Spartinivicinus marinus: one gene and its partner. The protein of the gene in region 1 interacts with the protein of each later gene in a pairwise test. Links are inferred from orthologs where the notes say so. Each region holds a gene or a part of one and is shown in the gene's direction. Other genes may lie near its edges. The genes, in order: gyrB and gyrA.

What was found.
Region 2: the proteins of gyrB (region 1) and gyrA interact in binary tests that used the Escherichia coli proteins (3 or more experiments, as listed by UniProt). The link is inferred for Spartinivicinus marinus from one-to-one orthologs.

Annotation. Positions count from the first base shown.
Region 1 is NZ_JAPJZK010000001.1:2,586,096-2,603,314, forward strand. What follows is about bases 3,668-6,713. They hold gyrB (DNA topoisomerase (ATP-hydrolyzing) subunit B), read left to right. Parts: upstream 3,668-4,009; coding sequence 4,010-6,418; downstream 6,419-6,713. Other genes in these bases: recF (DNA replication/repair protein RecF), read left to right, coding at 3,668-3,977. In the rest of the region: chromosomal replication initiator protein DnaA, read left to right, coding at 151-1,692; dnaN (DNA polymerase III subunit beta), read left to right, coding at 1,744-2,847; more of recF, read left to right, coding at 2,871-3,667; OQE68_RS11570 (LSm family protein), read left to right, coding at 6,736-8,016; OQE68_RS11575 (hypothetical protein), read right to left, coding at 8,240-9,895; OQE68_RS11580 (hypothetical protein), read right to left, coding at 9,967-11,145; OQE68_RS11585 (hypothetical protein), read right to left, coding at 11,163-12,134; OQE68_RS11590 (hypothetical protein), read right to left, coding at 12,238-13,485; OQE68_RS11595 (lysophospholipid acyltransferase family protein), read right to left, coding at 13,727-14,290; OQE68_RS11600 (TIGR02285 family protein), read right to left, coding at 14,387-15,244; OQE68_RS11605 (NAD(P)/FAD-dependent oxidoreductase), read right to left, coding at 15,674-16,948; OQE68_RS11610 (lysophospholipid acyltransferase family protein), read right to left, coding at 17,014-17,219. UniProt on the Escherichia coli protein: DNA gyrase negatively supercoils closed circular double-stranded DNA in an ATP-dependent manner to maintain chromosomes in an underwound state.
Region 2 is NZ_JAPJZK010000001.1:4,803,348-4,819,218, forward strand. Bases 984-4,128 are described here. They hold gyrA (DNA gyrase subunit A), read left to right. Parts: upstream 984-1,300; coding sequence 1,301-3,928; downstream 3,929-4,128. Other genes in these bases: mtnA (S-methyl-5-thioribose-1-phosphate isomerase), read left to right, coding at 984-1,039; serC (3-phosphoserine/phosphohydroxythreonine transaminase), read left to right, coding at 4,095-4,128. Outside these bases: more of mtnA, read left to right, coding at 14-983; more of serC, read left to right, coding at 4,129-5,177; pheA (prephenate dehydratase), read left to right, coding at 5,183-6,277; hisC (histidinol-phosphate transaminase), read left to right, coding at 6,302-7,411; OQE68_RS21595 (bifunctional prephenate dehydrogenase/3-phosphoshikimate 1-carboxyvinyltransferase), read left to right, coding at 7,496-9,718; cmk ((d)CMP kinase), read left to right, coding at 9,722-10,417; rpsA (30S ribosomal protein S1), read left to right, coding at 10,598-12,280; OQE68_RS21610 (LapA family protein), read left to right, coding at 12,580-12,888; lipopolysaccharide assembly protein LapB, read left to right, coding at 12,899-14,086; OQE68_RS21620 (transcription termination/antitermination NusG family protein), read left to right, coding at 14,393-14,569; OQE68_RS21625 (Wzz/FepE/Etk N-terminal domain-containing protein), read left to right, coding at 15,502-15,871. UniProt on the Escherichia coli protein: A type II topoisomerase that negatively supercoils closed circular double-stranded (ds) DNA in an ATP-dependent manner to maintain chromosomes in an underwound state.

The DNA of each region.
Region 1 (17,219 bases):
CTAATAGCTTGATTAGTATAGATTTTTTTTATCCAAGTAGGGCTTGTAATCAGTCAAAGATTGATGTGGATAACTTTATTAAGAAGATATAGAATGAACCGTTGTGTAATCATTTGTCGCCTGTTGACACATTGATAAGGGGAGAGATTAGTGTCGCTCACAGTCTGGCAACGATGTCTTGAAATTTTACAGGATGAGTTGCCTTCTCAGCAGTTCAATACTTGGATAAGACCACTCAAGGTTGAACTTGAGGGCAATGAACTGACAATGTTTGCTCCCAACCGGTTTGTAAAAGACTGGGTTAAGGAAAAATACTTAGTCAGAATTGAAGAGATTCTAAGCGAGCTAGCTGAAGGGATGCCTTTTTTAGTTATGCTCGAAGTAGCTGTGCGTAAACCTAGTTTTTTAGCGGGTGCTCGCCAACAAAACCAAGCTGCTAATCAATTGGCTTCTAAAGTTCGATCCAGTAATCAGTCGATAGCTAAAGATAGTGCTGGTAGTTTTGTAAATCCTCTGACCAATATTGGTAATACTGAGAGTCAAAACGAAAACCTAACAACAGAAGCAGAACCTACTCAACTGGATGTATTAGCTGAACTGACAGAAGCAACTAGCCATAGCAAACCTAGGCCAGTTTCGAGACAGGTTGATGTTGAAGGTGGACTAAAACACAATAGTTCACTTAATGTAGATTTTACGTTTGATAGCTTTGTGGAAGGTAAGTCAAACCAACTTGCTTTAGCAGCAGCAAGACAAGTGGCAGAGAACCCAGGTGCTGCATACAATCCATTATTTTTATATGGTGGAGTTGGCTTAGGTAAGACTCACTTGATGCATTCAGTTGGTAACTTTCTAGTCAAACAAAATAATCACGCGAAAGTTATTTATCTACATTCTGAACGATTTGTTGCTGATATGGTGAAAGCCTTACAGCTAAACGCAATCAATGACTTTAAACGCTATTATCGCTCAGTTGATGCACTATTGATTGATGATATTCAGTTTTTTGCTGGTAAAGAGCGCTCACAAGAAGAGTTTTTTCATACTTTCAATGCTCTTTTAGAAGGTGGTCAGCAAATGATCCTTACTTGTGATCGCTACCCAAAAGAAATTAATGGTTTAGAAGAACGCTTAAAGTCACGTTTTGGCTGGGGGTTGACAGTTGCTGTTGAACCTCCTGAGTTGGAAACGCGAGTTGCCATTTTAATGAAAAAAGCAGAGCAAGCGAAAATTGACTTACCCCATGAGTCGGCTTTTTTCATTGCACAGCGAGTGCGTTCTAATGTCCGTGAATTAGAAGGTGCACTAAAGCGGGTAATTGCTCATGCTAACTTCTTAGGCCGTCCCATTACTATCGACTTGATTCGTGAATCCCTCAAAGATTTGTTGGCACTTCAAGATAAGCAGGTCAGTATTGATAATATCCAGCGAATGGTCGCTGAGTACTATAAAATAAAGATGGCTGATATTTTATCAAAACGTCGTAGCCGCTCTGTTGCTAGGCCACGACAGGTGGCGATGGCTTTATCGAAAGAGTTAACCAACCACTCTTTGCCTGAAATAGGTGATGCATTTGGTGGGAGAGACCATACGACAGTTTTACATGCTTGCCGTAAAGTGAAAGAACTGACTGAAACCGATTCAGAAATTAGAGAAGATTACAAAAATTTGCTCCGGTCATTAACGACTTAGAAATTATTATAGTGGTTTTCCTGTTGACGACTTTTGTATGAGAAGGAAATGATGAAATTTACTATTACCCGGGAAGCTTTACTTAGGCCTTTACAAATAGTAGCTGGTGTAGTGGAGCGAAAACATACGTTTCCGGTTTTGTCTAATGTGTTGTTAGTAGTTGAAGACAATCAGTTATCGCTAACAGGAACTGACTTGGAAGTAGAATTCATTGGTCGGGTTCCACTTGAGTCATCTGCTCAACCAGGAGAGATCACTGTTCCTGCTCGAAAGCTTATGGATATTTGTAAGTCATTACCTGATGAAGCGGAAATTGAAGTTAAACAAGACGATCAGCGAGTTTTGGTTCGTGCTGGTCGTAGCCGTTTCACCTTATCATCATTACCTGCCACTGAGTTTCCTAATATAGAAGAAGGTGAAAGTGCACATTCTTTTTCTGTTTCTCAGGCAAAACTTCGTCGCTTAATTGATCGAACTGCATTTGCCATGGCACAACAGGATGTTCGTTATTATTTAAATGGTATGCTATTAGAGTTACGTCCAGGTGAATTACGTGGTGTAGCTACTGATGGTCATCGTTTGGCAATGTGTACAGTCGAGGCTGATATTAATAATGCTGATTTACACCAAGTAATTGTGCCACGTAAAGGTATCTTGGAAATGGCGCGTTTACTGACAGGTGGTGATGAGCCAGTTAACATAGTCTTAAGTAATAATCATATTCGTGCTCATACGGGTGACTTTTCATTTACTTCAAAATTAGTGGATGGCAAGTTTCCTGATTATCAACGTGTTCTTCCTAAGGGTGGGGACAAAATTTTAGTTGGCGAGCGTCAAGTACTGCGTCAGTCTTTAAACCGTGCTGCAATTTTATCTAATGAAAAATACCGTGGTGTTCGGTTGTTGATGGACAATAATGCGTTGACGATTATTGCCAATAACCCAGATCAAGAAGAAGCTGAAGAGCATGTTAATGTTCAATATGATTCAGAACATCTGGAAATTGGTTTTAATGTTGGCTATTTACTTGATGTGTTATCAGTTTTATCTGGTGATCAAGTAAAACTGACATTGTCTGACTCCAATAGCAGTGTACTACTGGAAGAGCTTGAAGATGGAGATTCTACATTTGTAGTAATGCCTATGCGGATGTAATGGGTTTGTATTGATAATACTGCATGAGCATTTCCCGTTTATCAGTTTCCAACTTAAGAAATCTACGTTCTGTTAACCTAGAGTTTGCTACTGACATTAACCTGTTTATTGGAAAAAATGGCAGTGGCAAAACCAGCTTACTTGAATCTATTTATTTACTTGGACTGGCTCGTTCCTTTCGAAGCACTAAGCTTAAACCAATTATTAACTCTCAGTCTCAAGAGTGTACTGTTTTTGCTGAACTATCAGTAGGACGTAATCGAAAGCTGCCATTAGGGTTAAAAAGGAGTTTATCTGGAGAGCTTATGATTCGGTATGCAGGTGAAAAGGTTCGCACTGTTGCACAACTTGCACAATTATTACCGATACAAGTCATTAACCCAGATACTTTTCAGCTATTAGAAGGAGGCCCAAAGTTAAGAAGGCAGTTTCTTGATTGGGGAGTGTTCCACGTGGAACATCTCTATATGGAACACTGGCGACAGGCGCAAAAATGCATAAAACATCGGAATAGTCTACTCAGACGTGATAAAATATCACCAACCGAATTAAAAGTTTGGAGTGAATCTTTAGCTAACTTAGCCAGTAAAATTGATCAGCAACGCCAGCTTTACATTGATCAATTTGTCCCAGTTTTTAATGAAATTGTTTCTCAGTTAATCGATTTACCGGATCTATCACTAAGCTACTACTCTGGTTGGGATAAAAAAGTAGAGTTGCTTGATTTGCTTACATCAAATTTTGATAAAGAACAAAATCAGCATCGCACTTTATATGGCCCACATCGTGCAGATCTAAAGGTGAAAGTTGATGGTCTGCCAGCTGATGAAATACTTTCAAGAGGACAATTAAAGCTAGTGACAGCAGCATTAAAAATAGCGCAAGGTTTTTTATTTAATAAGTTTACTAACCAGCAGAGCATCTATTTGATCGATGATATTGCAGCAGAGTTAGATAATGAAAAGAAAAATAAGCTGTGTCAGCTTATTGAAGCAATGAATTGCCAAGCATTCATAACATGTGTTGAAGAGTCATCTTTAGATTATGAATGGCATGAAACAAAAGATGTAAAGATGTTTCACGTGGAACATGGGCAAATCAAACCAGTTGATAGGGCCGATAAAGGCTGAAAGTTATCCTTTCAAATCAGGAGTTATCGTGTATGACCACAAGTTACGATGCATCAAATATTAAAGTTTTAAAAGGCTTGGATGCAGTTCGTAAAAGACCAGGAATGTACATTGGTGATACGGACGATGGTACTGGTCTTCACCATATGGTTTTTGAAATTGTAGACAACTCAATTGATGAGGCACTTGCAGGGTTTTGCTCAAAAATTGATATCATCATTCACCCAGATAACTCGGTAACTGTTAAAGATAATGGCCGTGGAATTCCAGTAGACATCCATGAAGAAGAAGGGAAGTCTGCAGCTGAAGTTATCATGACTGTATTGCATGCTGGTGGTAAGTTTGATGATAACACTTATAAAGTTTCTGGTGGTTTACATGGTGTAGGGGTTTCTGTGGTAAATGCATTATCCAGAGAACTTCGCTTAACAATCCGTAGACATGGTAAGGTGCATCAGCAAATTTATGATCATGGTGTATCGAGAGAGCCGTTAACCGTCATTGGTGATACTGACTACTCAGGAACAGAAATACAGTTTTATCCTTCAGAAGAAACCTTCACCAACATTCACTTTAGCTACGATATATTAGCTAAACGTTTACGAGAACTATCTTTCCTTAACTCTGGTGTTTGTATTCATCTTAAAGATGAGCGTAGTGGTAAGGAAGATGAGTTTAAATACGATGGTGGATTAGAAGCATTTGTTGAGTTTCTTAATCAAAATAAAAACCCCGTTAACAAAGTATTTCATTTTACTACTCAAAGAGAAGATGGCATTGGAGTAGAAGTTGCCATGCAATGGAATGATGGCTTCCAGGAAAATATTTACTGCTTTACTAACAATATTCCTCAGAGGGATGGTGGTACACACTTGGCAGGTTTCCGTGGAGCGCTTACCAGAACGCTTAACTCATATATTGAAAAAGAAAATCTAATGAAACAAAAAGTTAACACTACTGGTGATGATGCCAGGGAAGGGTTAACTGCTATTATCTCTGTTAAAGTACCTGATCCAAAATTCTCTTCTCAGACTAAAGATAAGCTGGTTTCTTCAGAAGTTAAATCTGCAGTAGAGCAGGAAATGAATAAACTTCTTTCTGACTATCTGCTTGAAAACCCTCAAGAGTCGAAGTCTATTGTTTCTAAAATGGTTGATGCAGCACGGGCTAGGGAAGCAGCGCGTAAAGCAAGAGAAATGACGCGTCGTAAAGGGGTGCTGGATATTGCTGGGTTACCAGGCAAACTAGCAGATTGTCAGGAAAAAGATCCAGCGTTATCTGAACTCTATATTGTGGAGGGTGATTCCGCTGGTGGTTCGGCTAAGCAAGGGCGCAACCGTAAAACACAAGCAATCCTTCCACTGAAAGGTAAAATCTTAAATGTTGAAAAAGCACGCTTTGATAAAATGCTTTCTTCAGCTGAGGTTGGCACATTAATTACAGCTTTAGGTTGTGGTATTGGTCGAGAAGAGTTTAATCTCGAAAAATTACGTTATCACAACATTATTATCATGACTGATGCTGATGTTGATGGCTCGCATATACGAACACTATTACTTACTTTCTTCTTTAGGCAAATGCCAGAGTTGATTGAGCATGGCTATGTCTATATTGCTCAGCCTCCTTTATACAAGGTGAAGCGTGGTAAGCAAGAGAACTACATAAAAGATGAAGCTGCCTTAGATGATTATTTAATACAGGCAGCCCTAGAAAATGCTGCACTATATGTAAATGAAGATGCTCCTGGAATTGGTGGTGTACAGCTAGAAGAGTTGGTGAGTGCACATCGTAAAATAGAGTCTGCCATCAATAAGCTTTCGCAGCTTTACCCTTCAGAGGTATTGAAGAATGTTGTCTACAGTGAAACAGTTGCTGAAGAGGGACTGAAAAATGAGCAGCTAATAACAAACTGGGCTGCAACTCTAAATAAAGCACTGGAGGTAGAAAGTAAGTCTGGAAAGCTCTATAAAGTTGAAGTGCAGTATGATAAAGAGCATCAAGTATGGCTGCCAGTAGTTAAGTTAACCCATCATGGGGTTGATTATGACTACCCTCTGTCAACAGAGTTCTTTATCTCCAATGACTACCGTAATATGGTCAAGCTTGGGGATAAACTCTCTGGCTTACTAGAAGAAACTGCCTATGTTGCTAAAGGTGAAAGGAAACAACCTGTAGACAGCTTTGAAGCTGCTTTAGATTGGCTGATGAAAGAAACCACCAAGCGCTTTACCATTCAGCGTTATAAGGGTTTGGGTGAAATGAACCCAGGACAGCTATGGGAAACAACAATGGACCCTGAAGTAAGGCGGATGCTAAAAGTATCAATTGAAGATGCTATTGCAGCTGACCAAATTTTCACTACTTTGATGGGGGACCAGGTAGAACCAAGAAGAAACTTTATAGAAGATAATGCGTTAAGAGTAACTAATCTTGATGTGTAAATAAAAATAATTCTTTAATTAAAAACAAAAAATGGAGCTAATCAAAGCTCCATTTTTTTGCAGCTTAAAAAATATTAAGAAATCCTAATTTTCCTTCTATACTTACATATTAATCTTGTCTTTAGTTTTTTCACTAATGAACAACAGTCTTCTAAAGAACCCTGCTCAAATCAACTCATCGCCATTTAAAATAAAGAAAATTACGACTACATTTGGAGTATAGTAGTTTTGTTTTAAATTAATATGCTGTTTAAAATTATAGTATTTTTATATTACACAAAAACAACAACAGCCTCTGGGTAGATAGGGCAAATCAAATGTTAAAATTTATTATTGTATTAGTTGTAATAATTGCTGTAGGGGTTGGAGGCGCGCAGTTTTACATAACATATAAAGTTGACAAGTTTTTAGAGCAAATGAGTAGCTATGCCGCAATGACAGGGGCTGACTTTTCCTATAAAGATGTTCAGACAACCTATGATGGCGCTGTGGAAGTTAAGGGTGTCAGCATAGACTTTCCAATACCTAAAGAAAATGAAAAGTTTAGCTCAACAACTGATTTGGTAAGAGTTAAGTTTCCCTCTTTGTTAGATATTATCCAGCTTGGCTATAAAAATATGAAAGAGCTACCTGCAAGTGTGCAACTACAGGTAGAGGGTACTCGCTCATCACCTCTGGATAACGATTTACTTAATAGACAGTTGACACCCAATGCAGCGTACAAGTATCCATTTTATATGAAAGCAACAGAAATGGGGCTTGATGAAATTGTTGCAGATTTTTCAGTGGGCTATTTGCATGATGCATTTACGGCAGGAGTAAATTTTGATATTGACTATAACGTACGAGGGCTAGGTAGTTATAATATAAACTTGAAAGTAAAAAATATTAGCTCTTTAGAACCTAGAGCTTTAATGATGCAAGATCCACAGCTGCAATTGCTTACATTTAATTATAATGACGAAACGTATAATAAATTATGGGTAAAAAATTGCCAGGAAAAAAATAAAATAACTGCTGATCAGTGTATATCGGATGAGCTTGATCGGTTTAATAAAAGGCTTTCCAGAGACTTCCAATTAAGTTTTTCAGATAAGTTTGAATCTGAAATGACAAAATATATGAAAAACTCTGGCTCAGTAAAAATAAGCATAGACTTAAGTGAGGGTTCGAAGTCATTAATGCAAGCTATGGAGTTGGCTGAAGATCCGTTAGAGTTACTTGTCTATCAAAATGTTATTCTTTCAATTAATGGAGAATATATACAGCCGATTTTTAAACCATTAAGTGAGGAAGAGATTGCTGAATCAAAAGAAGCTATAAAACAAGCTATAAAGCAATCTGACAAACCAATAAAGAAAAAGGAAAGGAAAAAAATAGTATTAAAAGTTTATGATGACTATAAGCAATATATTGGTAAGAAAGTATTATTAATAACAGATAAAAGAAAGCAGTATGTTGGTACTGTTTTAGATGTAAAACCTGAAGGTATAAAAATTAAAGTTCGGTTAGAGAAAGGAGATACATTTACTTACCGCTTATCTTATGATCGGATTAAATATGCGGAGGTGTATCAAGCAGAGCCCCTTTATCGTTAACTAAATTGAAATAAAACAAAGAAGATATCCAGAAAACTATTTCCCCCTTTGTAAAAGGGGGGAGGCCACCTACTGCAGAGATAAGGGATCCTGTTACATAACTAACTCCCTCTTTTAGAAAGAGGCGGTTGGAAAAGAATGTTCTGTTATTCCATATCGAACACAAAATTTATTCTCTGCCCCCTTTTCTGAGGTTGTCAGAAAAGGGTATTAGGAGGGGGTTTTAGTAGAGATACTCTGGTGGTCTCGGTGGATCAATAACAACAGGGGGATCAATAATAGGCGGTCTTGTTGGTGGATCAATAACAATAGGTGGCCATATTGGTGGCCTGATTATGTTTACATTCATGCATAGCCAATTAACTTCATAATCCTCACATTTTTTATCTGACTGATGTTTATTTAAACATTGTAAACCTAGCCTAGGAGACAAGCTAAGTCTTTCTTTTAGAAGATAATGGCTCTTTTTGTTCTTAGCTGAACGAGCTTGAATAGCTATTGGATTTAGGCATTTTTTTGGCCGTTTTTCTACTTCACCAATAAAGTTAGGCTTTTGGTTATTTTTCCAACCGCTCCAATGGTAGCTAATCTTTGGTGTTGTTGGGGTAGAAGAGCAGTGTGATGCTGACGATTTCCAATGAAGACTATTGTCAACCTTACCCTTAATACAGTTGATATCTAAAATAGTACGATAGTTCGTTATATTTTTATTTGGCACTATTAAATTAAGGTTACCTTTTTTTTGCTGCAAAATTTGTTGAAAGTTAGCTTTAGGAATGAATTGACTACTATCATCATTAGCACGAGCTAGAATGTTTCGCTTAGTTCTATTTAAGGCAGTAGTGGTTCTTCTATCAAATTCAAGCTTGGTTTCAGTGAATAATGTTCTGCCTAGTGCATCTTGTAGTAATGTGGAGTCAGGTAGTAAGCCAGGTTCACCTGGCCTTCCTCTATGTTTAAGCTGAATACCGCATTGATTTATATCATTACAGGTAAGCAACTGCTTCATTTTGTTGCGTACTGCTTTTTTAGAGAATAGAGGGTTAATTCCATTTCGTAGGTCTTTAAAAGTAAAGTTGTATAGCTTTATCCAATCTACATCCAGATTGAACGTTTTAATGGGCTGAGAGCTAATGGACCAGTCAACAACACCTGTTAAAAGGTGCTGCCAGCCCTCACCGTTGGATAACAGACTATTAATATCTGCTTTCCAGCCAGGTAAAGTAACCGCATCAAACGTAATTCTATTATTAGTAGAACCTATTGTTGGCAAATTAGAATTTAAACTATAAAGTAAATTAATATTAATATCGTAAACTTGGTCAGTCCCTTTTAAGTGGCAAATTGGTATTGTAACAAAAGGATCAGAGCCACCTTCTACAGGTATTTTTTCAATTTTACAATCTAAGGTTAATTGACCATTTTCAATATCAAAAGCAGTTGCTATAAAGTTAAGCTCTGCATATTGATATAAAGCAGGAGTAATGCTTGTATACCCTTGTTCTCTAGCTTCTTTTATTAATTTAACAAGCGAATTTTTATTTTCTAAGGTAGTAAATTGACCACCAAAACCTACCATTTCATCGCCTAAAAAAGGTTGGCTTTGGCCATATAACGTAACAGCATAAAAACTAGGGATTTGCCATTGAGGTGCTCTAAATGCATGGCTATATTCATTGTTGTTTAATTTATACGTTTGTTGTGCTATTGCACCATAGCGAGAAATGTATTGTATTTTTTTTGGCTGCTTAGTATCTCTAATAATATGAAATTGATTTAAAACTTCAGCTGAAAAATTTACAGCACTCATTGTATTCGATGAATTAATAATTAGTGGTATGCTACCTAGTAAAGCCAAATGCTTGAGTCGTTTTTTCATATAAAATGTCCGTATTAACTATAGACTTGGTGAGCAGAAACCCTTCGCAGAAGGGGGGGGGTACCAATACGTTACTTATTTTCATTGCAGTGATTTTTGCCAGATAAATCAGGACAATTTTCACCTATCCAGTTTACGAATAATTGCCTCATGGGCTTGGGCAGTGCGGGGGCTGCCATTGGCATACCAGGGGAGAGTGCCTGTATTTCTGTTTCTACTTCTAGAGTTCTGATTTCAAGACGGCGCCAAATTTTCCATGGTGAATTTTTACCTAACCACTGGCTTATTGTTGTTTGGTTGGTCGCATCAAAATATTGTTTTGCTCGGCCTTCAATTCCGTGGCAATGAACGCACATGCCATCTCGAAAAAAACGATCCCAGATATAACTAATAGCTTTATCATTTAGTTTCGTAGAATTTTTTAACGGCTTATTTACAATCGTTTTAATTCGTTGGTTAATACGCTGTTTGGCTTTTTGATAAGATTGAGTGAATAATTGTTGTAATCCTTTAGCTGTAGCTTTATTTACCTTAATAATAGGCATCGTTCTTTTGCTATCAGGTTTTTCCAATAATCCATTAGTAAAATGATAGATCCAATCAGCTGAGAAAAGGCTTAAGCCTTGTTTATCATAAGGGGCTATAGTGGACTCATGGCAGCTTTTACATTGTTGATTCCAAACCTTTAGTGCTTGCTTAGTATCTGCTGTAACTGTTGTAAAAGCTGAATCAGGAAAAACCTGGTTATTATTTAATTCGTTGATTACGTTGTTGAATTGTTGCTTAGTTAATTTAGGGTAAGCCAGCATAGTTGTATATGGTACTTTAAACTTATTTAAGCTAACAGGTTGACGCAAAAAGTCGAAAAACGCTTTAGGGGAAAACCTTGGTATATCATTAACAGAAAAAATGAGTTGTTGAGGTGCATTCATATAAGATAAAGGGGAGTGGCTTAGTTGAGACAGGCGGCTTTTACTAACAGGTAAAGCAAATCGTCTTTTATCAAATAGACCTTTATGAACATTAATAGCAACATCATTAATTTCCCTATGGCACCCATAACACTGGCTATCACGCCAATGGCCAAAGCCATTTGGAAAAAGTCCATCTATCGGCTTTACGCGAGCAGGTGTGTGACAACCGTAGCATTCTTCAACATAGCCAGCAGTTGCTGCTGGCTGTGAATAAGAAACAATAAACAGCAGAAAAACAACGAATAAATAAACAGCTCGAAGCTTGTATGCAGTCATAAACAATACTATAAAAATCAGAAGCTAATACTAAATCTGGTAGTAGTTTGGCCTGCTTGTAATTCGATTGGTTTTAAGGCTGTTTCCTGGTCTATTTCAACATTAAACTCAACAAGCTTATTTGGAATTGTTACTGGCTCGGTTACTGTTTCTGTTTCTTCAGTTGTATTTGAATTTACTTCCTCATCAGGCGATGGTTTATCTTGATTGATAACTTGAAGGTTAAAGTTGTTAATAAATAGTTGCCAGTGCTCTTTTGTTTGCTGATCAGTAGCAGTACTGAATAGGGTAGGGTTATTTATCGCTAACTTTAAAGATGAGTATAGAAAATCTGGCAGTTTTCCGGAGTAGGTTTGTTTCTCCTCATCAAACGTAAGAATATTATCTTTAGCTAAAATACTGATAATATCTGGTTGAGAAATAGTAATAGGATCTACTTTGCTAGCAATATCTGCATGAAAATTAACAACCTGGTTACTATTTAAAAACTCAACCAGTTGTTGTTCTGGATGCTCTATGCCACTGTTAGCAAATTGCTCTTTTGGATAAATAATCTTTAGCTTACATACACTAGGGTAACCACCAATAAAGCTTTCCAACTTATGAACAGTATATAATCTTTCAAGTTCTTGCACTAACGCTTCTGATGGCTCACAAAGTTTTGCATCTTCAGGTAATAAGTTAATCTTTGCATCAACAACATCATAGTTATTTAAAAAATCATAATAAATTTCATTATTATCTTTTCTTATACTGGGGTTAAGTGTTACCCAAATAACTTTAGTATTTCTGTTTAATCGAGTTGGTCTAAGTGATTTTTGATAGTAGTTTTGATACCAGATAGGACCTTTATTCAGTTCTTTAACAGGTACATGAATAATACCATTATCTTGTACCATTCGATCCCAATCTAAATCAGAAAAGTGAATATTTTCCGCATAACTATAGCAAGCTAAGCTAGCTAAGCCTGCAGCCAGCAATTTTTTCATAATGAAATCTCCTCCGTGAATAGCAGGACATCAACATAGAAATGTACATGTTGATGCCCATTAAGATTAAAGCTATAAATGAATAATTAACACGTAAACCGTATTACTGCTGGTTTGCTATATCACGACATGCTGGATCGTCCATATCCCAAGACATTTTTCCACCTAAAGTACCGGTTACACAGCCTATATTCATAGTAGTTGCTGAGTTTTGAACAGTTCTGCCTGGGTTCCAGTATAAGTAGCGAGTTTCATTCTTTTTCACCAGAACTTTTTGGTAATTCGCTTTTAAGGTAAAGACAGAGCTACGGCTTTTCTTTAGTGGATCAATTTGCGACTCTTGGTAAACAGCTACTTCATTGAATAACTCTGTTTCAAGATCTTTTTGGAACGCTTTGACTGCATCATTAAATGCTGAATCACTTGGAGGTTGATCCTTATATTGACCATCAGAGTGAAGGAACTCTAATTTAACCCCACATTGCTCTTCGTTAGGGCAAGTTGCTAGATTTTGGAAAAAGGCTTCAATTTCCACATCGACACAAGCAAAGTTATGAATGGACATATAGGTATGTGCTTGCTCAAAAATCTGTTTCCACTTAATGCTTGCGCGAGCAACTCTGGTTTTCCGTTCAGTACCAATTTCCCACTCAACGTCCGCGGTGATTAAATCGTCCCATTGAGCACCATCATCAAGTTTATCTTGAATTAGTTGATCAAAACCTGGTAGTAAGACTGCTTGGAAAGGAATATTTTGAGAGACTGTGCTTTTTCCCTGAGGGGCTCTGGAGTTTAGACGATACAACATATCTGTTGGGTAGTAATCTCCATCTAACCCTTTTACTTCACACTCTACAACCGTACCTAAGCCAGTAATATCTTCGCTATCTTGACAACGAACATCGGCTCTACCTGCACCAACATCAATTGCAGACACCATAAACTTAGCTGCTGCTTTGCTGGCAGGCGCGGCACGAACAGTTAAGCCATAACTTGATGCTTCATTATTCAAACGCTGAAGGGCTCCCAGGCTACCAGATGTTGAAAATGAACCACCTAAGTTAACAATGGTTTCTCCCTCAAAAATACCACGAGTGACTTCCCGAGAAGATGCTGCAAAACGTGGGCGAGGAGCTGTTGTATGGGTTGCTTGTAGGGCAATATTACCTAATTTAGGCACATACCAGAGAATTTTATTATTATCTGAATCTGCAAATAAATCGAAGTTAGCCAAAACTTCTGCTGAAAAGTTTTGGGTTACTGGCTTATCTCTAGGATCCATTGGGGTGGCATTTATATTAGTACTGCAAGCAGCTATTGCTGTTGCTAAAACGAGCGCTTTTTTTTGCATCCATGACTCCATATTTTTATAAGTAATTAAATTATTTTGATGCGCTACTAGTGTTAAAAAATTAACAGATCATTACAATGAGCCAAAAGTCTAAGCTATACCAAGGTATTAGTTTTACTGTGAGTGATATAAAAAATATAAACAATGAAATTTGGATAAAGCTGAGTTGGTAAACAGTAAAAATGTCCTATAAACTCAGCATGAATGGATTAGTGACTATTTAGTTTTATTAGGAAAGCTATTATATATAAGATGTATAAAATGCTCTGATAGACTTTAAATCTTCTTCGGAATTTTCAGTTAAATGAAATGTATACCCTAACCCAACAACCCTTTTTTTGTGATCAATAAAAGCAAGGCTGATGGGTACATTGGCATTTTTAGCAATATAGTAAAAACCAGTTTTCCATTGTTTTGTTTTGCTGCGGGTACCTTCAGGGGATATCACTAAAGAGAAGTGGCCACCCGCTTTAAAATAGTTGGTAACCTGCTCTACTAAGCCTGATGACTTGGAACGGTCGACAGGAATACCACCCAGCCAACGCATGAGTGGCCCCAGTCCCCACTTAAACAATGATTGTTTACCTAACCAGCGTACTCTTACGCCCATTTTCAAAGCCATGCCTAGGGTAATAAAAAAGTCCCAATTGGAGGTGTGAGGGGCTGCAACTATTACCGACTGTGTCAGATCAGGCTTGCTTCCTTCAATTGACCATTTAGCTAGTCTAAACAAAATAGCAGCAATTTTGCCTAAATAGTGACAAAGTTGAGTATGATCGAAAATAGTCTTCTGGTTGATTAACATGCAATTTGCTTAAAATAACTACTGATATACAGCCAGTTTATCATGAACTTATCCATTAGGCTTTGGTTAGCGCTGAAAACTGGGGTTATGTGTTCGTTATTGATTAAGAAATAACTTATGTGAGAACTGTTTATGTCTTAAGGCTGCAGAATCATCTAGCCAGTACTCATAGAAAGCAAGATACTCAGGGGTGTGTCGATATTTTGTTAGAATTTGATTAATCTTATCCATGACCTTATAGCCCCATTTATTTTTTGAACAAGCCATGTAAGTCTTAGAATATAAAGGCATCTCTTTAACAGGGAAAAAATGAATAGCATTTTCATACCCATGCTTGCGGGCAAAGAACTTAGCTTCTACTGGGAAACCGATGATATAGTCCAAGTGATCTGCCATAAGCATTTGAAATAGACCACTAAAAACATCGAGTCCAACTCTTTCTATAATTGTTTTTTTCCCTTTATACTTTTCGAGAGCTTGCTGAATGCCGCCTGCGTAGTTCCTTCCTTTGGCAATACCCACGTTAAAACGACTTCTTTCCATTAATTTATCAATAGATATATAGCCGTTTTCATCAAGATAAGGAGCGAAATCAACGAGTCTTTCTTTTTTAAAAACAACGCCATTTGGTAAAACTAATAACCGTGGAATTGAATATAGGATAAACTGTTCTCGCTCTTTACTTTTAAAAAGCCCAACAGTACAACCGTTTCTTACTTTTAAGTCATGAACAATTCTAGAATAATTGGCCGTAACAAATTGATGTTGAAATTCTGGTAACTGTTTTACCATAAACTTCTCAGTTTGGTCATTGTATCCTTTACCTTTGTCAGGGCCTTTAGGTATTGAGCCTGGAGGGAAGTCAGCATGATACCAAGTAATAGTGTCACTCTTTAGCATCGCAGGCAGGCAACCCAGCAAGAGCATAACAATAACGGTCAATAGTTGCCTCATAGTTATGTAACAGCTTTAAAGTTATCAGTCTTCTAAATACCATGAAATATAGACCATAATGATAGTCATCACCTGCTCACAGCCCTACCTTGGCCTGATTAATGATCTCGTAATAATGTGAACACTTTGAAGTTCTACTGCTTCTGCTGTCCCATTAGTCGGGAAATTTACTACATCATTACTGTCTTCTTGATGCATAATCTTGCTGTATTAGGAGTGAGCGTTATAAGTCTTTGGAAGTACTTTATTTCAATCAAAGTGTTGTTTTTTTGAGCTACTTTGAGTAGTCTTTTGTTATGGTTGATGGGGTCTCCGGCGAGAGTTTTACTTTTGCCGTAGGCCCTTTTAACCGCCATCTGATTAGTACTTCACATGCAAGGTAAGGTAATAGGTTGGAGAAAAGCGACAAACTTTCTTCACTCTTAACGTCTACAGTTTTTTGAGATCAACAGGCTTTGCCAGCCACTCTCGTCCTTTTAGCATCCCATGCCAATAAACAGCTGGAAGAACTCTATGCTTTAGATGCCAGGCCAGACGACTGGGTTGAGTTCCTTCGTTAAGCCAACTGGGAAATGTAGGTGACACCTTACCTCCATATAAAAACTCAGCCAGGACGATTTTGCCTTTTTCTACTGTTAATGGGCATGAGCCATAGCCATTATAAGCAACACTAGGGTTATTGCCATTTAGGCAATGAGTAACATTTTCAGCTACCACGGGAGCTTGTTTACGAGCAGCTGCAGCAGTTTTTGCGTTAGGAGTAGAGCAGACATCACCCACTCCAAAGATGTTTTGATATTGAGTGTGTTGCAACGTATCTGGATGAACATTTAACCAGCCATTGTTATCAGCTAATGGGCTATGACGGATAAAGTCTGGTGCTAGTTGAGGAGGGCACACATGTAAAAGGTCGAAAGGCTTTTCGATAGTGTCTTGTGAACCTTCAGAATCCGTTAGAGTAAAAATGGCTATTTTATTGTTAGCGTCTATAGCTGTTAAATTATGTTTATAAAAAATGTTTGCAGAATATTTACGGATATATTGCATTAATGCTGGCACATACTCTTTTACACCAAACAAGCTGTCACCAGCATTATAAAAATTTAGTTGAATATTATGTAGCCTATTATTTTTAAGCCAATAATCAGCAGATAAATACAGTGCTTTTTGAGGAGCACCCGCACATTTAATGGGTAAAGCTGGTTGAGTAAAAATGGCTTTCCCAGATTTTAACTGGGTAACCAGTTGCCATGTATAAGGTGCTAGCTCAAATGAGTAATTAGAAGTAATTCCTTGCCTACCAAGTGCTTGTGGCAACCCCTCAATAGCTGCCCAGTCTAGCTTGATGCCTGCAGCAACAATCAAGGCTTGGTAGCTAATAGCTTGATTATTTGAAAGAATAACTTGGCTTTGTTCTGGTTTAAAATATTTAACCGCGTGCTTTATCCAGTTAGCTTTTTTGGGAATGACATCAGCCATTGGCTTCACTGTTTGCTTGGCTTTAAATACTCCAGCGCCAACAAGTGTCCAGCCTGGTTGGTAATAATGGCAATTAGCCGGATCAATAATAACGATATTTAAGTCAGGTTCGCGATTTAATAAGCTGGCAGTAGTTGCTATACCGGCAGCACCGCCACCCACAACAACGACATCATAATGAGAGGTTTTATTTTCTATAGTTGAATTAGATGTATGGAGATTCATAAAGCATTCCTTTGCTATCGATCCTACGCTTTGGATATATGTATTTAAAAAATTAAGTGAAAATATTAGTTATCAATGTCTGCTAATTGTTGTTCAGTCCATGCATGTAACTCATTACTCAATTGTTTATGGTTTTTATCAGTGGTATCAATTGGCTGGCCGATGACGACTGTAATGGTTCCTGGGTTTTTCAGCCATTGATAGCTAGGCCAGACTTTGCCTGCATTATGAGCTACAGGTACAATCTGTTTAGCTGCGTTGATGGCTAATG
Region 2 (15,871 bases), 2.2 Mb from region 1 along the record:
AGAAGGAGCGTTTGTGTACGAAGTCATTAAGTGGTGTGGAGACCATTTACAACTATTGGATCAGCGTAAACTGCCTGTCCAGCAACAATATTTTTTATGCTATCAGGTAGCGGATGTCATTGATGCTATTAAGCTAATGGTCGTCAGAGGAGCACCTGCTATTGGGATTACCGCAGCGTATGGGGCAGTGCTAGCTGCCAAACAACATGATACAGCTGAATTATTAAACACTTTAGACTCACTGGCTCAAGCCCGGCCAACTGCTGTTAATTTGCATTGGGCCGTTAAGCGAATGAAAAAGCGGGTTATTCATCACCAGGAAGGTCAATTAGATGAGTGTTTGTTAGCAGAGGCAAACGAGATTTTTCAGCAGGAAATCGTGGCTAACCAGCAAATGGCTGCCTATGGCGCTGAATTAATAGCCCAGTCTAATGCACCTTGTAATATCCTGACTCATTGTAATACTGGTCGGCTGGCTACAGGAGGAAGTGGTACAGCATTAGGGGTGATTTGTCGTGCTTATCAGCAAGGGCTGATTAGTCAACTGTTTGTGGATGAAACTCGCCCTTGGCTGCAAGGTTCTCGGCTCACTTGTTGGGAGTTGCAGCAGGCAGACATTCCTTTCCAGCTTAATGTTGATGGTGCGGCTGCACATCTAATCAAAACTGAAAAGGTAAGCTGGGTAATAGTGGGAGCTGATCGGATAACGGCCAATGGGGATGTGGCTAATAAAATTGGTACCTACAGTTTAGCTGTGTTGGCTCGTTATCATCAGGCTAAGTTGATGGTGGTTGCTCCACTGTCAACGTGTGACTTATCCATGGCGAGTGGTAGTGATATTCCATTGGAACATCGGGAAGCAACTGAGTTATGTTATTTAGCTGAACGGCAGTTGGCGCCTGATAACGTGGCTGTCAATAACCCAGTTTTTGATATTACCCCAGCTGAATTGGTGGACTTTATTGTGACTGAACGAGGTATTGTAGCTAATCCGACAGCGGAAAAATTGAAAAATCTGTTTGAGGCGTGTGCTGTTTAAAATTATTACTGGCCAGTCACTTCTGAAGAAACGATAAAAAGTCTGCAAATCATAGAGTTAGCCCGCTGCTATTGAATATACAGCGGCTATGATTTGAGGTATACTTGGCGTCCATTTCTTATTGTTGAAAAACCGTTTTGTCATTTATCAAGCCAAGACTTTTTAACCTTATTTCTAAACAGTGCCGATGCCTGATCCTTATGTCGTTACAGGCGCAGTTGGCTTTTAGCTTGTACTCAAAATTAAGGAACGTATTCCATAATGGGTGAAATTGCCAAAGAAGTCCTTCCAGTCAATATCGAAGATGAACTGAAGCAGTCCTATTTGGATTATGCGATGAGTGTAATTGTGGGGCGTGCCTTACCAGATGTTCGGGATGGCTTGAAGCCGGTTCATCGCCGTGTGTTATTTGCCATGAGCGAGCTAAGCAATGACTGGAACAAACCGTATAAAAAATCTGCTCGGGTGGTGGGTGATGTCATTGGTAAATACCACCCTCATGGTGACTCTGCTGTATACGACACTATTGTCCGGTTAGCGCAACCTTTTTCAATGCGTTATACCTTGGTCGATGGGCAAGGGAACTTTGGTTCCGTTGATGGTGACTCGGCAGCAGCCATGCGTTATACCGAAATTCGCATGGAAAAGATTTCCCATGACATCATGGCGGATCTTGAAAAAGAAACCGTTGACTTTGTGCCAAACTATGACGGCTCTGAGCAGATTCCAGTCGTGATGCCTACTCGGATTCCTAATCTATTAGTTAATGGTTCGTCAGGTATCGCTGTAGGCATGGCGACCAATATTCCACCCCATAACCTCAATGAAGTGGTTAATGCCTGCTTAGCATTGATAGAAAATCCAGAGTTAGATATTGATGGTTTAATGGAGTATGTTCCTGGCCCAGACTTCCCTACGGCAGCAACCATTAATGGCCGTGCAGGTATTTTACAGGCTTACCGCACTGGTCGGGGCCGAATTTATGTACGGGCTAAAGCTGATATTGAAGTTGATGAAAAGAAAAATAAACAAACCATTATCATCACTGAAATTCCTTACCAATTAAATAAAGCTCGACTGATTGAGCGTATAGCCGAGTTAGTTAAAGAGAAAAAAATTGAAGGCATCACCGAAATTCGTGACGAGTCGGATAAAGACGGTATGCGAGTCGTTATTGAGCTGCGTCGTGGTGAGGTAGGTGAAGTTGTCTTAAATAATCTGTATGCCCAAACCCAGCTTGAGTCTGTATTTGGGATAAATATGGTAGCACTGGTTGATGGCCAGCCTAAGCTACTAAACCTGAAAGAAATTTTAGAAGCCTTTGTTCGTCATCGCCGTGAAGTTGTCACTCGTCGTACAGTTTATGAACTGCGTAAAGCCAGAGAGCGTGGTCATATTTTAGAGGGGCAAGCAGTTGCATTATCTAACATTGACCCTGTTATTCAGTTAATAAAAGAATCACCCACACCAGCAGAGGCTAAACAAAAGTTAATTAATACCCCTTGGCAAGCAGGTTTAGTCCTGTCAATGCTGGATAAAGCAGGAGCAGACTCTTGTCGTCCTGATGAGCTACCCGCTCAATATGGTTTGCGTGATAACCATTATTACTTATCACCTGTTCAAGCCCAAGCCATTCTAGACCTTCGCTTGCACAAGTTGACGGGGCTTGAGCATGATAAACTGCTGGAAGAATACAAGCAGTTGCTGGATAAGATTGCTGAGCTTGGTTTGATTCTGGCTAGTCCTGAGCGCTTATTGGAAGTGATTCGTGAAGAGCTGGATGTGATCAAGGAAAGTTATGGTGATGAACGTCGGACTGTGATCACCAGTTCTCGTCAGGATTTAACCGTTGAGGATTTAATCACCGAAGAAGACATGGTGGTGACAATTTCTCATGGTGGCTACGCCAAAACGACACCACTGGATACTTACCAAGCTCAACGGAGAGGTGGGCGAGGCAAGTCAGCGAGTGGGGTTAAAGATGAAGATTTTATTGAGCACTTGTTAGTTGCTAACACCCATACCCAAATTTTGTGCTTCTCAACCAGAGGAAAGGTCTATTGGTTGAAAGTGTATGAAATTCCTCAAGCAACTCGTACTTCCCGTGGTCGTCCAGTCAATAATATTCTGCCGTTAGGAGAAGATGAGCGGATTTCAACGATTCTGCCGGTTGAAGAGTATAACGATGGCCACTTTGTCTTTATGGCAACATCTAAAGGTACTGTGAAGAAAACACCATTGGAGCAGTTTAGTCGCCCTCGCTCTTCAGGTTTAATTGCAGTAGATCTAGATGATGATGACCATCTAGTAGCAGCTGCTATTACTGATGGTGAAAGAGATGCCATGTTATTCAGTAGTGCGGGTAAAGCTATTCGCTTTAAAGAAGCAGATGTGCGAGCAATGGGCAGAACGGCCCGAGGTGTACGAGGTATTAAACTGCAAGAAGGCCAGCAAGTTATTTCATTGATTATTCCTGGTGAGACTGGCCAAGTGCTAACTGCCAGTGAAAATGGCTATGGAAAACGTACCCGTCTGGAAGACTTCCCTGTTTATGGTAGAGGTGGTCAGGGGGTTATTGCTATGCAAAGCAATGAGCGAAATGGCCCGTTAGTGGGAGCTACTTTGGTTGACGACGGTGATGAAATGATGCTGATCTCTGATCAGGGCACTTTAGTGAGAACCCGAGTAGACGAGATTTCTATATTAAGCCGAAATACTCAGGGTGTTCGCTTAATTAAGCTGGCGGGCGATGAGCACTTGGTGGGTATTGAGCGAGTCGCTGAGCCTGGGGAAGTACCCGAGGATGATGAAGCTGATGATAATGTTATGGATACTGAGGCTACTGATGAAGCGGCAGGTCCTGAAGATGACTTGCCTGCTGATGAGTAGCAGCTAATTGCAAGTTGAATAAGGGCCAGAATACTGGCCCTTTATTTTTGAGTTGCCCTAACTATACGTTGGATAGTGTCGTCTTAGCTTTTATGGCTGTCTCCATTAATTGGGTAACAACTAAATAAAGTGCTTGGGTGTTTACCTTCTGAGGAGTAATACGTTTATGAGCCGTGCTTTTAATTTTTGCTCAGGTCCAGCCTCGATGCCTGAGGCAGTTTTGGCGCAGGCACAACAGGAGTTGTTGGATTGGCAGGGAAGGGGGGTTTCAGTGATGGAGGTGAGTCATCGCAGCCCTGAATTTGTTACTGTGGTCGAAGAAGCTGAGCAAGACTTGCGTGATTTAATGGCAATACCTGATGAGTATGCGGTTTTATTCATGCAAGGTGGAGCAACAGCTCAGTTTGCGACAATTCCAATGAATCTGCTGGGTAGTAAGCAGCAAATGGATTATGTAGATACTGGTGTTTGGTCGCAAAAAGCGAGTAAAGAGGCTGCTCGTTATGGGGAAGTAAATATTGTTGCTTCTGCTAAAGAAAATAACTACAGCAAAATTCCTGAAATGGCTGAGTGGCGACTTAACCCACAAGCAGCTTACCTCCACTATACCCCTAATGAGACGATTAATGGGGTTGAATTTGCCTGGGTACCGGAAACAGGTGAAGTACCTTTAGTGGCGGATATGTCATCCTCTATTCTTTCTCGACCCATTGATGTTAGTCAGTTTGGTTTAATTTATGCTGGAGCACAGAAAAATATTGGGCCTGCGGGTTTGGTAGTGATTATTGTAAAAAAATCCCTATTTGGTAATGCATTGCCTATTACACCTTCGATAATGAATTATGAGCAAGTGGCCAAGCAACAGTCTATGTTAAATACGCCGCCGAGTTTTGCAATTTATTTAGCGGGATTGGTATTTAAATGGCTGAAGCAGCAAGGGGGAGTGGCTGCAATGGAAGCACTTAATCAGCGTAAAGCAGAAAAGCTTTATCAATTTATTGATCAAAGCAGCTTTTATCAGAACCCAGTAGACGTCAGCTGCCGCTCTTGGATGAATATTCCATTTACCCTGGCTGATGATAAGCTGGATAAGCAGTTTTTAGTCGAAGCAGAAGCAAACCAGTTATTAAACTTAAAAGGCCACCGGTTGGTAGGCGGAATGCGCGCTAGCCTTTATAATGCAATTCCTGAGCAGGCTGTTGATGCCCTCATTGAGTACATGAAAGACTTTGAGCAACGTTGTGGTTAACCATTATGTCTGAAGAATCAGCAAAAAATTTAAAAGCATTGCGTGAAAAAATAGATGATATTGATCATAAAATCTTAACTTTGATTAGTGAACGTGCTAACTGTGCTCAGCAAGTGGCTAAGGTTAAGAAGACATTTAATGCAGATGCTTTTTTTTATCGGCCAGAACGGGAAGCTCAAGTATTACGCAGTGTAATGGATAGTAACCAGGGACCATTAAATGATGAAGAAATGGCTCGGTTGTTCCGTGAAATTATGTCTGCCTGTTTGGCGCTGGAGCAACCAATTAAAGTGGCTTATTTAGGCCCTGAAGGTACCTTTACTCAAGCTGCAGCTTTGAAACATTTTGGCCAGTCGGCAATTAGTATTCCAATGTCAGCTATTGATGAGGTTTTCCGTGAGGTAGAAGCAGGTGCTGTGAATTACGGTGTAGTGCCAGTTGAAAACTCCACTGAAGGGGTGATCAATCACACCCTAGATAGCTTTATTGGCTCTCCCTTGCAAATATGTGGTGAGGTTGAGTTGAGAATTCATCATCACTTGCTCATTGCTGATACAACGAAAAAAGACAAAATCTCTCGTATTTATTCTCATGCGCAGTCATTTGCCCAGTGCCGTAAATGGTTGGACTCTCATTATCCTCATGCGGAGCGGATAGCTGTCAATAGTAATGCTGAAGCTGCCAAGCGAATTAAGTCGGAGTGGCACTCTGCTGCTATTGCTGGTGATATGGCAGCAGAATTATATAGTTTAGAAAAAATCTCAGAAAAAATTGAAGATCGCCCAGACAACTCAACTCGATTTTTAATTATTGGTAATCAAGCTGTGCCTGCCAGTGGTGATGATAAAACTTCTATAGTAGTTGCCATGCGTAACCAGCCTGGAGCGCTTCATGCGTTACTTGAACCATTCCATACCCATAATGTGGACTTAACTCGAGTGGAAACTCGTCCCTCAACCAGCGGCACGTGGAATTATGTTTTCTTTATCGACTTTATTGGACATATTGATAATGAAGACGTGAGCAAAGTATTAGTAGAGGTAGGTCGCCGAGCATCTGAGTTGAAGGTATTGGGGTCTTATCCTAAAGGGGTTTTATAAATAAAAAATTAAGGAAGTGAATTCATGGTATGTGATGTAGAAGTGTTAACCAGAGCAGGGGTGCGTACGATTCACCCCTACCAGCCAGGTAAACCTATTGATGAATTGGCTCGTGAGCTTGGCTTGGAGCCTGCCAATATTATTAAATTGGCCAGTAATGAGAACCCACTAGGTCCGTCGCCAAAAGTATTAACTGCAATTGAGTCTGCCGCTACTGAGCTTAGCCGTTACCCAGATGGTAATGGCTTTGTTTTAAAGCGTGCTCTTGCTGAAAAATATGGTATTCAACAAGAGCAAATTACGTTGGGTAATGGTTCTAATGATGTGTTGGAGCTTATTGCTCGGGCATTTGCAGGACCAGGTGATGAGGTAATTTTTTCTGAGTATGCTTTTGTGGTTTATCCTCATGCTACCAAAGCAGTAGAGGCTACGCCTGTAGTTGTTCCTGCTGTAAACTGGGGGCATGACTTAACCGCTATGGCTAATGCCGTGACGAAAAAAACCAAGCTGATTTTTGTTGCCAATCCTAATAACCCAACGGGCACTTGGTTTAGTAAAGAAGCGCTTAAGGCTTTTTTAGACAAGGTTCCTAGCCAAGTAATTGTTGTGCTGGACGAAGCCTACATAGAGTATGTTGACGACCCTAACTTCCCAAATGGATTGGACTACTTAAGCCTATACCCTAATTTGGTGGTTACCCGTACTTTCTCTAAAGCCTATGGTTTAGCTGGTCTAAGAGTGGGCTATGGTCTTTCATCACCGGCAGTTGCTAACATTTTAAACCGTCTTCGTCAGGCATTTAATGTAAACAGCCTGGCGCTTGTCGCAGCCGCAGCTGCATTAGCAGACCACCAGTATTTAGTCGACTCGATTGCTATTAATCAGCAGGGTATGGCGCAATTAGAGGCAGGTTTTGCTGAGCTGGGTTTAAGCTATATTTCATCAAAAGGTAATTTTGTTGCGGTGGAAGTGGGAGCACAAAGCCAGGTTATTTATCAACAGCTGTTGGCTGAGGGAGTTATCGTACGCCCAGTAGCGAATTATCAGATGCCAAATCATTTGAGAGTGAGTATTGGATTACCTGAGGAAAACCAGCGGCTGTTAACGGTGCTTAAACAGGTGATTGCTGTCTGAAGTCTATTTCTGCTGACTCTTGTATCGATGCAGTAAGTTTAATTTTAGTTATCAGCCAAAGCGTTGGCTTTATCCCTTTATTTTATGAATAAATCCGTAACACTATCAGAGTCTGTTGTACTCATTGTTGGTTTGGGCCTGATTGGTGGCTCGGTTGCCAAAGCTGTTAAAGCAAATCAAATATGCGGCCGGGTGATTGCCTGTGACTGTGATGAGCAAGCACTTAAACTGGCTAAAGTAAAAGACATTATTGACGACTATTACCTTGATTTGTCTGAGGCGGTTGCGCAAGCCGACCTGATTGTGTTGGCTGTACCTATTTTAAGCATGGAAGGTATTTTTACAGCCATCAAAGGGTGTGATTTTACTGGAAAAATAATCACTGATGTGGGTAGTGTTAAAAATAATATCTTAACTGCTATGGAGCAGGTTTTTGGCCAGCTGCTTCCCCAATATATACCAGGGCATCCTATTGCGGGATCAGAGCAAAGCGGAGTGATGGCAGCGAAAGCAGATTTATTTGCAAATCATAAGGTAATTCTAACGCCCCACGCTTTTTCAGATAAGCAGGCAGTGACAATTATTGCTGCTTTATGGGAAAAAATGGGGGCAGAAGTTTTATTAATGGATGTTCAGCGCCATGATGAAGTGCTGGCTGTGACTAGCCATCTTCCCCATTTGCTAGCGTTTTCACTGGTTGATACCTTGGCTACTGAGCGAGATAACCAGGAGATTTTTCGCTACGCAGCGGGTGGCTTCAGAGATTTTACTCGTATTGCCGCCAGTGATCCCACCATGTGGCATGATATTTTTGTAGCAAATAAAGCAGCTGTTCTCCAAGCACTCAATGATTTCACTGACGGCCTTGAAAAATTAAAAGTGGCCGTTCAAACAGGAAACAGCCAATATATGAAAGGTGTTTTTACTCGAGCTAAAGTCGCTCGGGAACACTTTTCTAAAATGTTGGCACGAAAAGCATATCTAGAACCTATGAAGCAACAAAGTCTCGTTTATTGTTCAAAGCCTGCTAGTTGTTTGACTGGCACTATCCGTGTACCTGGAGACAAGTCTATTTCCCACCGCTCGATTATTTTGGGCTCACTGGCTGAGGGAACAACTCAAGTCAGTGGTTTTTTAGAAGGCGAAGATAGCCTTGCCACTTTGCAAGCATTTCGTGATATGGGAGTAGTGATAGAAGGTCCTCATCAAGGTAAAGTGACAATTGATGGTGTAGGGCTTCACGGTTTGAAGCCTGCACCAGGGCCTCTGTATTTAGGGAATTCTGGCACAGCCATGCGGTTGTTTGCTGGTTTAATGGCTGCGCAGTCTTTTAATGTCACATTGGCAGGGGATGAGTCCTTATCAAAACGGCCAATGGAGCGAGTGGGTAATCCTCTCAGATCAATGGGGGCAGTGATTGATACAGAAGCAGGCGGCACACCGCCCTTAAAAATCAGTGGTGGCCAGCAGCTTAAAGGTATTAAGTATAATATGCCAATGGCCAGTGCTCAGGTGAAGTCCTGCTTACTATTGGCTGGCATGTATGCAGAAGGGATTACTGAAGTGACTGAACCTGCACCGACTCGTGATCACACAGAACGTATGCTACAAGGCTTTGGTTACCCAGTAGAGGTGGTGGGTGACAGTATTCGTATAACAGGTGGGGGCAAATTGTCTGCCGCAGATATTGAAGTGCCTTCTGATATTTCTTCAGCAGCGTTTTTTATGGTAGCTGCTTCCATAACGTCAGACTCAGATTTGCTGATTGAGCATGTTGGAATAAACCCAACTCGAATTGGTGTGATTAATATTTTAAAAGCCATGGGGGCGGACTTAACCCTTAAAAATGAACGGATGGTGGGTGGCGAGCCCGTTGCCGATATTCAAGTAAAACATGCGAAGCTTAAGGGAATTGAAATACCCCAAGATCAAGTGCCACTTGCGATTGATGAATTTCCCGTATTGTTTGTGGCTGCTGCTTGTGCCGAAGGAAAAACAGTCTTACGTGGCGCTGAAGAGCTAAGAGTTAAAGAAAGTGATCGAATTCAGGCCATGGCTGATGGCTTACAAGCTCTTGGGGTAAACGCTACAGCACTGCCTGATGGTATTGAAATTGTGGGTGGTTCAATTACTGGTGGTGAAGTAGATAGTTTAGGCGATCATCGGATAGCAATGGCCTTTGCTGTAGCTGGGCTGGTTGCTCAAGGTGCAATCGTGATAAAAGACTGCGCCAATGTGGCTACTTCATTCCCAAATTTTATTGAGTTGGCTCAGGCATCTGGCTTTAACCTGACTGTTGAAGGCTAAGTGATGGCAGATTTGTATTTTACCAAAGTGCCAGTCATAACAATCGACGGGCCCAGTGGTTCAGGAAAAGGCACAGTGGCTTCATTGTTGGCTAATCAGCTTGGCTGGCATTTGTTAGATAGTGGCTCTTTATATCGCTTAACTGCATTAGCTGCTCAAATTCATGGGGTTGACCTTGCTGATGAAGATAACTTAAAAGTGTTGGCTGCTCATTTAGATGTGCAATTTGTGGCTGCAACAGAAACTGAATCAGCCAAAATTATTCTAGAAGGTGAGCGAGTAGAGCGTGCAATACGTGCAGAAGATATCAGCTTACTGGCATCCCAAGTTGCGGCATTAACGCAAGTTAGACAAGCATTATTGGAGCGTCAACGGGCTTTTGCTGAAGCTCCTGGGTTGGTGGCTGATGGGCGTGATATGGGGACAGTTGTGTTTCCCAAGGCGCCCTTAAAAATTTATCTAACCGCATCAGCAGAGGTTCGTGCTGAAAGGCGCTTTAGGCAATTGAAAGAATCTGGTTTTAGTGCTAACATTGATCAGATTTTAGAAGATATTTGTGCTCGGGATGAGCGCGATATGAAGCGAGCAACTGCTCCATTAAAGCCTGCGGAAGACGCTATTATAATTGATACGTCTAGGCTAACCATTACTGAAGTTGTAACAAAAGTGATGGCTGAAGTGGAAGCTAGAGGCTTGTAAAGGTTTATACAATAGCTTTACCGGGGGCGGTAGTAAGGATTCCAGTGATACTTACTACCGCCTTATATTTTTAATTACCCCGTATTAGCTGGAAATGCGGTTTGTCATCCAGTTTATCTAACCATTTTTTGTTCTGGGAGATACAGGTGACATTATCAATTGATTTATGTAGGAATGAGTATGAGCGAAAGCTTTGCCGAACTATTTGAAGAAAGTTTAAAAGAATTAGACATGAAACCTGGTTCCATCATCAGTGGAATCGTGGTTGATATTGATAGCGACTGGGTAACAGTCCATGCTGGCTTGAAGTCTGAAGGTGTTATTCCTAAAGAGCAGTTTTTTAATGAAAGCGGTGAGTTAGCCATTCAAGTTGGTGATGAAGTCCAAGTGGCTTTAGACACTGTAGAAGATGGATTTGGTGAGACTCGTTTATCCCGTGAAAAAGCCAAGCGAGCAGAAGCCTGGACTGAGCTGGAAGCAGCTTACGAAGCAGAAAATATTGTTAAAGGTATTATTAACGGCAAAGTTAAAGGTGGCTTTACGGTTGACATTAATACCATTCGCGCCTTCCTACCTGGCTCTTTAGTTGATGTTAGACCTGTTCGTGATACAGCTCACCTTGAAGGCAAAGAGCTTGACTTCAAGGTGATTAAACTGGACCAGAAACGCAATAACGTTGTTGTTTCTCGTCGTAGTGTACTAGAAGCAGAAAACAGTGCTGAGCGTGAAGCATTACTTGAGTCTCTACAAGAAGGCCAAGAAGTTAAGGGTATTGTTAAGAACCTGACTGACTATGGTGCTTTCGTTGACCTAGGTGGTGTTGATGGCCTACTACATATCACTGATATGGCTTGGAAACGCATTAAGCATCCTAGCGAAATCGTTAATGTGGGTGACGAAATTCTGGTTAAAGTATTGAAGTTTGACCGTGATCGTAACCGTGTTTCGCTTGGCCTTAAGCAGCTGGGTGAAGATCCATGGGTAGCTGTTAAGAATCGCTTCCCAGAAGGTGCTCGTACCTCTGGCCGAGTAACTAACTTAACTGACTACGGCTGTTTCGTTGAGCTTGAAGAAGGTGTTGAAGGCTTAGTTCACGTTTCTGAAATGGACTGGACTAATAAAAACATCCACCCATCAAAAGTAGTTCAATTGGGTGATGAAGTTGAAGTTCAAGTACTAGACATCGACGAAGAGCGCCGTCGTATTTCCTTGGGTATCAAGCAATGTAAAGTTAACCCATGGGAAGAGTTCTCTACCAAGAACAACAAAGGTGACAAAGTTAAAGGTAACATCAAGTCTATTACTGACTTTGGTATCTTTATTGGTCTTGATGGTGCAATTGATGGTCTGGTGCACTTGTCTGACATTTCTTGGAGCGAGGCAGGTGAAGAAGCCGTTCGTAAATACAAGAAAGGTGAAGAAATCGAGACTGTTATCCTGTCTATCGATCCAGAGCGTGAGCGTATTTCCTTAGGTGTCAAGCAGCTTGAAGAAGATCCGTTTGCTTCTTATGCAAGCTTGCATGAAAAAGGCTCTATCGTAAAAGGTGTGATTAAAGAAGTGACTGCTAAAGCAGCGGTTATCACCTTAGCTAATGAAGTGGAAGGTACTCTGAAAGCTTCTGAAATTAGTCGTGATCGAGTTGAGGATGCGACTAATGTCTTAAAAGAAGGCGAAGAGCTTGATACTAAAATCATTAGCATTGACCGTAAAAACCGTGTAATCAGCTTGTCAATTAAGGCAAAAGATGAGGCGGATGAGAAAGCGGCATTAAAAGAGTTGCGGAAGCAAGAGCTGGAAGCTTCTGGTCCTACTACAATTGGTGACCTGATTAAAGCTCAAATGGATGGTGGCAAAGAATAATAACTTCTTGCTACGATAAAAAAGGCGACCAATAGGTCGCCTTTTTTGTTTGTGACGCAATTATATCTTCTTAATAATCAGGAACTTACTTGCTAATTAAGAACTGGTTAGCTATTTTTAGTCCGATAGAAGTAAATGGCTAAAAAGATTGAGCAAACTCATGTTTATGTAATCTATAAAGACAAGTGGCATATTACTAAACACAGGCTATGATAAATACGGCATTTGTCATTTTACTGCTACCTATTTGCCATTATAATTCTGACTAATAATATGGTCTTATGTGGGTCAAGAGCTAAATGTTGGTTAAATTACTAAATTACTTGAAGTGGGCTGGCTGGCTAGTGTTATTTGTTATCTTATTGCTAGCGGGAGTCGAGTTTATTGGCGCTAACCAACAAGAAATCAGCATCGGCTTTTTGGGTTATTCGTTAGAGCAGATCAAATTGTCAGTAATACTGATAGTCGTATTTATTGTTGGTGCAGTGATGGGACTAATCTCAGCGGCTGTTTTGCTTATTGTACTACAACTGAAAAACAAACAGTTAAAGTCAAAGTTGAAGCGTAGAGATGATGAAATTCAAAAGCTTCGCACCAGTTCGCTATAAAGGTTAATCTTTGAACGATACGGTTTACTTGCTTGGTTTTTTTTGCGCAATTGCCATTGGGTTTTGGTTAGGGCGTCGAGATAAGCGCAAAAAAGTTAGAAAGTCAAAGGAGCGGCTATCTAAAGAGTATTTTATTGGCTTGAATTATTTGTTGAATGAACAAACCAATGAAGCAATTGATACTTTTATTAAAGCACTAGAAACCAACCCAGATAGCCAAGAGACATTCGACACTTGCATTGCATTAGGAAGGCTATTTTGTAAGCGTGGTGAAGTTGATCGAGCAATTAGAGTTCATCAAAGCCTATTAGCACGGCCAAGTCTTACTAAAAAACAATCTTTGATGGTGCAGTTGGAACTATCACGGGACTATTACTCGGCTGGATTGTTGGACAGGTCTGAAGGTTTGTTGACACAACTGGTAGAAGTCAGTGCCGGTTTTCAAGTCGAAGCGCTAGAGTTATTACTTGCAATTTATCAGCAAGAAAAAGAATGGCTTTTAGCTATTGAAATTGGGAAGAAATTATTAAAGAATAATGTGGTCAGCTACTCAAATTTGGTCGCTCACTTTTATTGTGAGCTTGCTGAAGAACAAGTAGCCAAGTCGAATACAACTGAAGGTAGGGAATATTTAAAGCAAGCGTTGAAGTATAACAAACAATGTGTACGAGCAAGCTTGGTTTTAGGTAAGCTGGAATACAGCCAAGGGAATTTAAAAGAGTCATTAAAAGCATTACAGAAAATATATAATCAGGACCCAGACTATATATCAGAATCAGTCCCTCTATTAGAAGAATTACGTACAGAGCAGTCAGGGTCTATACAAAAATCAGTAAATAGTTACTTACAGAAGTGCTTAAAGGATTACCCGTCAGTAGCTATAGTTTTATCACTAGCAAAAGAAATAGAAATGAAACAAGGGGCTAAAGATGCTGGCAAGTTTATAGCTGAACAGCTTGCTAGGCGCCCCTCATTAAGAGGCTTGAATCAGCTTATAGATATCCATATTGGTATCGCTGAAGGCAAGTCAAAAAAGAATCTAGGATTGTTAAGGGAACTAACAAGGAAACTCTCCGATGGAAAGCCACTCTACCGCTGCATTAACTGCGGCTTCTCAGGTCAAGAACTGCACTGGCAATGTCCCAGCTGTCAGCACTGGGGTGAAGTTAAGCCCATACATGGTGTTGAAGGTCAGTAATGCTATAGTAATAGTCTATTGAAATTTAGGTATTTGGTAATAAGGAATATTATCATCTCTTAGCTTTGGTATATTTCGCACCTCAATTTAAACGTGACTAACTGAAAGGAGAGACTTATTAACTATATATTGATATTTTGTCAGAGAGCCTATTGCTGAAAATGTTGTTATCTTGAGCGGTTAGGTTTTTTGGGTAGTCAAATGCTTTAGCTTATTCTGCCATATGGTCGCTATATATAGCAGTAAAGTAAATCGTACAAGACTTTAGTATATTGTATAAATAACTATAGGTGCTTTGCCAAGATTATGTGGTATCTTATTAGATCAAAGCTGCGAGAAGATAAAAGAGCGGTATTTCACTTAGAAAACCAGCACTTTTCTGTTTATTGCTCTTTTATAACTAAGAAAAACGGCAAGGAAGAGCCTTTATTTCCGGGTTATTTATTTTTAGAAGCAAATAATGCTAAATCAATTGTTCAGTAAAGTAAGCTCTACTCGTGGTGTAATAGGCTTTGTTAGGTTTGGAGAGCAGTTTGCGAAAGCTCCATATGAACTTGTTGAAAACATCAAAACTCAGGAGGAGTCTCTCTCTGGTTAACCAGTTTTCAAGTAGAATCAACTTAAAGATGGATCTTTTAAGGACCCAAGAGCAGTGTATGTTTGTGACTCAGGAATGGAGCTTTGTGTTGTCTTGCTAAATATTTTAAATAGAACACAGAAAATAATTGCAGAACAGAGACAGGTTGTGGCTTACTAATGATACACTAATTATTTAAGCTAAATCTTATCAATTGAGTAGCTAAATAATAGATATACAAAATTTGTAAATTTATTTAGAAGATAATAAATTATAATAAGGGTTATTGGTTACTAAGGATCTGTGTAAATCTAAGTAGTTAAAGGTATTAGCTGAAAAAATAAAACTTCTTTCGATTTATTTCGAAGTAACAGTTACAAAACTGTATGCAAGTCTACAACAGGATAAAAAAAAGAACGTTTATATAAGTATAATTTAGTTTAAAGGTTTTTATTAATTATGTTGTAATCTAAATAGTCAGCATAAAATGAAATTAGCAATGTTAATGTAGTTAAGAATTCATTAAAATTATTTATTATATGTATTGGATGCATTGATACTCAGAGCAAAGGAGATTGCTATATCTTTAAAAATTGTAATATAAACTTCTATAGTGTAACTCTATATAATAAATTAATTATTATGATGATGAGTATCTATTTAAAGTGAACTTACCTGTAAGTTTGGTATAGCTTAAGCTGTTAGTATTTTGTCATAATATGGATTATAAAAGAATATTGTTTAAAGGTCTGTATTCTTTATAAAAAATAATATAATACAGGTGACAGGAAAGTAATTATAAACCTGTGGCGGTAGCGTGGGTAAATATAAGAGATCAATGGATATAAAAAATTATTCATATGAGAATGGGATATCAATAAAAGATATATTTATTGTTTTATTTAGAGAAAAAATAACAATTTTTATTACTACTATTGTTAGTTTAGTTCTTGCAATAAGCTATCTTTTTATTAAAACACCAATATATAAAACTGAAGTAATAATTAGTAAGCCTTACAACTCTCAAATAATGGAATTAGATGCTGAAGGGGTTTTTAAAATAACAGCAGAAGATGTTTTTTCATCTTTTAAAGAAGCACTGAAAATTAATAAGTATTTTTATAAGTTTTATGGAAATAATAGAAAACTATTTTCAGGATATAGTATAGATAATGAGAATGTTGAAGCTAGTCTGAGTAATATTATAA